Regions from separate parts of the Streptomyces sp. NPDC101110 genome, predicted to be linked through region 2. Evidence: riboswitches for the same ligand, from Rfam matches in the RefSeq annotation. Region 2 holds a riboswitch; the other holds the start of a gene.
The links. A riboswitch is a leader RNA that binds a small molecule or an ion and turns the genes downstream of it on or off. The one in region 2 is predicted to bind glycine.

Region 1 (3,276 bases), on a different contig from region 2:
AGCGCTTCGGCGCCGCCGATGTGCGCGTGATCGCTTCAAGGCCGCCGCCGAGGTGCGCGTGGTGCTTCCGAGGTGCTCTGCCGGGCCGTGAGCGTTTCCCTCGCGAGTGGCGTCACAGGCCCTGGGCAGCTCCCCGTATGCCCTCGCGGGCGGTCGAGCAGGGCATTGTCAGTGGCATAGGGCAGCATCAAAGGTGTGAGAACCGCGCCCACGATCCTGCATCTCGACATGGATGCCTTCTACGCCTCGGTGGAGCAGGCGTCCAAGCCGAGTCTGCGCGGGAAGGCCGTGGTCGTGGGCGGGCTCGGGCCGCGCGGGGTCGTGGCGACCGCGTCCTACGAGGCGCGGGTTTTCGGGGTGCATTCGGCGATGCCCATGGGGCAGGCCCGGCGGCTCGCACCGAACGCCGCGTATCTCGTGCCGCGCTTCCATCTCTACCGCTCGATCAGCGAGCGGGTGATGGAGCTGCTGCGGGCGTTGTCGCCGCTGGTGGAGCCGCTGAGCCTGGACGAGGCGTTCGTGGACCTGGAGGCCGGGGGAGTGGCCTGGGACGAGGCGTCGGCACGGCTGGCCGGGGTCAAGCTGCGCGCGGACATCCGGGCGGTCACGGGGCTCACCGGGTCGGTGGGGCTCGCCGCCTCCAAGATGCTCGCCAAGATCGCCTCGGAGGAGGCCAAGCCCGACGGGCTGGTGGTCATCGAGCCGGGGACCGAGCGGGCGATGCTCGGGCCGATGCCGGTGCGGATCCTGCCGGGGGTGGGGCCGGCGACGGGCGACCATCTGCGGCGGGCCGGGATCACCACGGTCGAGGAGATCGTCGAGGCGGGCGAGGACGAACTGGTCCGGCTGCTGGGCAAGGCACACGGGCACGGTCTCTACGCGATGGCCCTGGCGCGGGACGACCGGCCCGTGGTGGCCGAGCGCGAGGCGAAGTCGGTGTCGGTAGAGGACACCTACGACGTGGACATCCACGACCGGACGCGGGTCGGGCTGGAGGTGCAGCGGCTGGCCGAGCGGTGTGTACGGCGGCTGCGCGGCGCCGGGCTCTCCGGTCGGACGATCGTCCTGAAGGTGCGCCGCTACGACTTCTCGACGCTCACCCGTTCCGAGACGCTGCGCGGCCCCACGGACGACCCCGGGGTGGTCCGAGAGGCGGCGGCCCGGTTGCTGGACTCCGTCGACACGACGGGCGGGGTGCGGCTGCTCGGGGTGGGTGTGAGCGGGCTCGCCGACTACACGCAGGAAGATCTGTTCGCCCAGGCCGCGGGAGGGCGGGGGGTCGAGGAGAGCCCGGTCGAGGAGCATCCCGCGGCGCCGGCCGAGGAGCAGCCCTCGCTCGCCGAGCGGCGCTGGCCCGCCGGGCACGACGTGCGGCATGCCGAGTTCGGTCACGGGTGGGTGCAGGGAAGCGGCCTGGGGCGGGTCACCGTACGGTTCGAGACGCCCGCCTCCGAGCCGGGGCGGGTGCGGACCTTCCGGGTCGACGACCCGGATCTGGAAGCGGCGGATCCGCTGCCTCTGGTGTTACGTGGGGAGGGAGGGCAGGCCGCTGGGGCGGGGCCTCAGGCTGTTTCGTCGGTGCCCGCGAGCTTGCCGAAGTCGTGGTCCGGGAGCGGGGGCGGAGCGGCGACGTCGAGACCGTAGTGGTGGTAGAGCTGCAATTCCTGCTCGGGCGAGAGATGGCGGCCCACACCGAAGTCGGGAGCGTCCTTGATCAGGGCTCGCTCGAAGGGCACGTGCAGGGCACCCTCGACCAGTTCGCTGGGCTCGAGGGGGACGAAGGCGTCCCTGCTGAACAGGCCCGTCCGTATGGCCGCCCACTCCGGCTCGCCGGTGGCGTCGTCGAGGTAGACCTCGTCGATGGTGCCGATCCTGGTCCCGTTGCGGTCGAACGCCTTGCGGCCGATCAGGTTGCGCGGATCGATATCGGTTCGCACGGGCCCTCCACATGGTCGCAACTCATACGTAGACACTACAAAACGGTACAAGTGGGGATGCGGCCACTCGAAGGTTCGTGCGTTGACCTCGCTGGTACGCTGGCATCGGCTGCTGACCCCGTGCGGGAGAGTCCTCCAGACACCATCGGAGGCGCCGAAGGAGCAAATCCTCCCCGGAATCTCTCAGGCTCACGTACCGCACGGACGAGGTCACTCTGGAAAGCAGGGCGGGTGTCGACGGCTTCCGCTCTCACCGACGGTGAAAACCGGAGGCCTTCGGGCGATCCGGTGAAGCTCTCAGGTTGAGATGACAGAGGGGGAGGCCGTCCGGGTACCCGTGCCGTGGTGCCCCTCGAAGGTCGTGTCGACCAGGAGGCCTCCGTAATGACCGCCCACCGCATTCCGCTCTCCGAGCTCGAAGAGGCAGTCCCCTTCGAGCAGCGCCACATCGGCCCCGACCACGAGGCCTGCGCCAAGATGCTTGCGCACGTCGGCTACGGCTCGCTGGACGAGCTGACCGCGGCCGCGGTCCCGGCCGTGATCAAGAGCGCCGAGGCGCTGGATCTGCCCGGCGCCCGCAGCGAAGCCGAAGTGATCGCCGAGCTGCGCTCCCTCGCCGACCGCAACCAGGTCCTCGGCTCCATGATCGGCCTCGGCTACTACGGCACGTTCACACCGCCGGTCATCATGCGCAACGTCATGGAGAACCCGTCCTGGTACACGGCCTACACGCCGTACCAGCCGGAGATCTCGCAGGGCAGGCTGGAGGCGCTGCTCAACTTCCAGACCGTGGTCGCCGAGCTGACCGGACTGCCGACCTCGGGCGCCTCCCTGCTCGACGAGGGCACCGCGGCCGCCGAGGCCATGGCGCTGTCGCGGCGCCTGGGCAAGAACAAGAAGGGCCTGTTCCTGGTCGACGCGGACGCGCTGCCGCAGACCATCGCCGTGATCCAGACCCGCGCCGAGCCGACAGGGGTAGAGGTCGTCGTCGCCGACCTGAGCGAGGGCATCCCCGACGAGATCGCCGAGCGCGAGATCAACGGCGTGCTGCTCCAGTACCCCGGCGCCTCCGGCGCCGTGCGGGACATCAAGCCGGTCATCGACCGCGCGCACGAGCTCGGGGCGCTCGTCACCGTCGCCGCCGACCTGCTCGCCCTGACGCTGCTGAAGTCGCCCGGGGAGCTCGGCGCGGACATCGCCGTCGGCACCACCCAGCGTTTCGGCGTCCCCATGGGCTTCGGCGGACCGCACGCGGGCTACATGGCGGTCCAGGACAAGATGGCGCGCAGCCTGCCCGGGCGGCTCGTCGGCGTGTCCGTCGACGCCGACGGCAACAAGG
Region 2 (3,276 bases):
CGAGGGAGGCCGAGAGCACCTCCTCCAGCTCGTTGCCGGGCCAACCGCCGTGCGGGTGGGTCTGCGTGTGCGCCGGGAAGTCCGCGGAGAAGTCCGCCGGGATGTCCATCTGCCTACCGCCTGCCTGGAACCACTGCTGTGGGTCAAAAGGCTAACGGCTGCCGGACTCGGGGCGGCATGGGTGATGCCGGACTGCGGACGCGTGTGCGGTCCGGCCCGTGAAACGGGGCGGCATGGGTGATGCCGGACTGCGGACGCGTGTGCCGTTCAGCCCATGAAGCCGATTCTGCGGAGGCCGTCCACCGCGTCCCGGTCGGCCAGGACGGCAGAACCGCAGCCGGCGGGGAGGTCGCCGCGCTCCACCGCGCGCAGCAGGCGGGTGCTCGCCGCGCGGTGGCGCAGGAACGCGTAGCGCGAGACGCCGCGGCCGCGGTCGCGCTGGCCGGCCAGGGCCTGTTCGGGCGTGACGTCGAGGAGGAGCAGGTGCAGGGTGCCGCCGCGGCGGCGGGCCTCGCGGGCGAGCCAGCGGCGGACCCAGGCCTGCGTACCGCAGTCGTGCACGACGATGCCCTCGCCCGTGCGCAGAGCGCGGCGCAGTCCGGCGTAGTGGGCGAGGCGGACGAACGGGCGGTAGAGCGCGTACGGCACGGCTCGCGGCATGCGGCGGGCCCAGCGGTCGCGGGTGTCCTGGGAGTCGACGCGCCGGCCCGGCACGGTGCGCCGCATCAGGGTGGACTTTCCGCTGCCCGGCAGGCCGGTCACCACGACGAGGTCGCGGGGGCCGAACAGCAGCGCGCGCGGACCGCGGCCGGCGCGGTCGCGCAGATCGCGGACGACCGGCGCCGGTGCCGGTGCCGGAGCGGCGGCCGCCCGGGCCCGGGCGGCCGGCTGCTCGGGCAGCGCGATGCCCGTCGTCGCGTACGCGGTGGTCCTGTTCACCGTGATCGTCCTCCCCTGGGGCCAGGTACGGAGTCCCATCCCCGCCGAGTGTAAAGAGAAGGTAATGCGGCAGGCCTCTCATTTACGTTCTCGTCCTGCAACAGGGCTGCTACAGGTCGCCGTGCCCGGCGCGCGGGACTCGTGCACTCCCTGTGAAAGGTCCCCCTGCCGCGCCGGAAGGATGCGTGCAATGATGTGCGCGCCAACTGCATACCGGCCGTTTGAATCCGCGCGGGAGAGTTCCCAGCACCGCAAGAGCTGGGGCGCCGAAGGAGCAAGTCCCTCCCTTGAATCTCTCAGGCCCCGTTACCGCGCGGGCGAGGCACATCTGAAAAGCGGGCCACCTCCTCCGCACGCGAGGCGTGGCCCCACCCAAGGTGCAAGCCGTGTCCCGAGTGGTCATGGCGAACCTCTCAGGTTCCGATGACAGATGGGGAGGAACGTCCTCGCCCTCCCCCACGCTCGGCTTCGCTCGCGTGGGAGGTGCCCCATCGCCCCTTGGAGACGACCGACCGTGAGCAGTACAGGAGAACTCCGTCACACCGCGCTCGATGCCCTGCATCGCTCGCTCGGCGCGACGATGACCGACTTCGCCGGCTGGGACATGCCCCTGCGCTACGGCTCCGAGCGCGACGAGCACCTCGCCGTGCGCACGAAGGCCGGCCTCTTCGACCTCTCCCACATGGGCGAGATCACCGTCACCGGCCCCCAGGCCGCAGCCCTGCTGGACTTCGCCCTGGTGGGCAACATCGGCGGTGTGAAGCCGGGCCGGGCCCGCTACACCATGATCTGCCGGGCCGACGGCGGCATCCTCGACGACCTGATCGTCTACCGGCTGGGCGAGACCGAGTACATGGTGGTCGCCAACGCCTCCAACGCCCAGGTGGTCCTGGACGCGCTGACCGAGCGCGCCGCCGGTTTCGACGCCGAGGTGCGCGACGACCGGGACGCCTACGCGCTGATCGCCGTGCAGGGCCCGCAGTCGCCCGGGATCCTGGCGTCCCTCACCGACGCCGACCTCGACGGCCTGAAGTACTACGCCGGGCTGCCCGGCACGGTCGCGGGTGTCCCGGCCCTGATCGCCCGGACCGGCTACACCGGCGAGGACGGCTTCGAGCTGTTCGTGAAGCCCGAGCACGCCGTCGAACTGTGGCAGGCCCTGACCAAGGCCGGCGAGGGCGTCGGCCTGGTCCCGTGCGGGCTGTCCTGCCGCGACACGCTGCGCCTGGAGGCGGGCATGCCGCTGTACGGGCACGAACTGACCACCTCCCTCACCCCCTTCGACGCCGGGCTCGGCCGGGTGGTGAAGTTCGAGAAGGAGGGCGACTTCGTGGGCCGCGAGGCCCTGCGCGAGGCCGCCGCCCGCGCCGAGCAGAACCCGCCGCGCGTCCTGGTCGGACTCGTCGCCGAGGGCCGCCGGGTCCCGCGCGCCGGGTACGCGGTCGTCGCCGGCGGCGAGGTGATCGGCGAGGTCACCTCCGGCGCTCCCTCCCCCACCCTCGGCGAGCCGATCGCGATGGCGTACGTCGACGCCACGCACGCCGCGCCCGGCACGGCCGGCGTGGGCGTGGACATCCGGGGCAGTCACGAGCCGTACGAGGTCGTGGCGCTGCCGTTCTACAAGCGCCAGAAGTAGACACTGGCCGGAGGGCCGCGGCTGCGGCCCCGTGCCCGTCGTCCCAGCTCACCAGCAGTCCCCCCTTCCACAGCACTCCCGCGCGTACAGGAGAATCCAGGCCATGAGCAACCCCAACGAGCTGCGCTACAGCAAGGAGCACGAGTGGCTGTCGGCCGCCGAGGACGGCGTGTCGACGGTCGGCATCACGGAGCACGCGGCCAACGCGCTCGGCGATGTCGTGTTCGTCCAGCTTCCCGAGGTCGGTGACTCGGTGTCCGCCGGCGAGACCTGCGGCGAGCTGGAGTCGACCAAGTCGGTGTCCGACCTGTACTCCCCCGTGTCCGGTGAGGTCACCGAGGTCAACGAGGACGTCGTGAACGACCCGTCGCTGGTGAACTCGGCCCCCTTCGAGGGCGGCTGGCTGTTCAAGGTGCGGATCACGGACGAGCCGGGCGACCTGCTCTCCGCCGACGAGTACACCGCGTTCTCCGCGGGCTGAGGGAGTCGTATGTCCGTCCTGAACACACCCCTGCACGAGCTCGACCCGGCCGTCGCCGCGGCGGTCGACGCCGAGCTGCACCGCCAGCAGTCCACCCTCGAGATGATCGCCTCGGAGAACTTCGCTCCGGTCGCGGTCATGGAGGCGCAGGGCTCGGTCCTCACCAACAAGTACGCCGAGGGCTACCCGGGCCGCCGCTACTACGGCGGCTGCGAGCACG

Region 1: linked by a shared signal. The riboswitch ahead of gcvP (aminomethyl-transferring glycine dehydrogenase) and the one ahead of gcvT (glycine cleavage system aminomethyltransferase GcvT) in region 2 are both predicted to bind glycine.

The regions. Positions count from the first base shown of each region.
Region 1 is NZ_JBIVZM010000011.1:9,174-12,449, forward strand. It holds gene ACIQU3_RS24555 (DNA polymerase IV) at 196-1,644, shown strand; gene ACIQU3_RS24560 (PRC-barrel domain-containing protein) at 1,563-1,937, opposite strand; glycine riboswitch at 2,051-2,146, shown strand; gene gcvP (aminomethyl-transferring glycine dehydrogenase) at 2,322-3,276, shown strand, end outside.
Region 2 is NZ_JBIVZM010000012.1:26,455-29,730, reverse strand. It holds gene ACIQU3_RS25975 (enhanced serine sensitivity protein SseB) at 1-109, opposite strand, end outside; gene ACIQU3_RS25970 (AAA family ATPase) at 268-939, opposite strand; glycine riboswitch at 1,162-1,261, shown strand; gene gcvT (glycine cleavage system aminomethyltransferase GcvT) at 1,454-2,575, shown strand; gene gcvH (glycine cleavage system protein GcvH) at 2,679-3,056, shown strand; gene glyA (serine hydroxymethyltransferase) at 3,066-3,276, shown strand, end outside.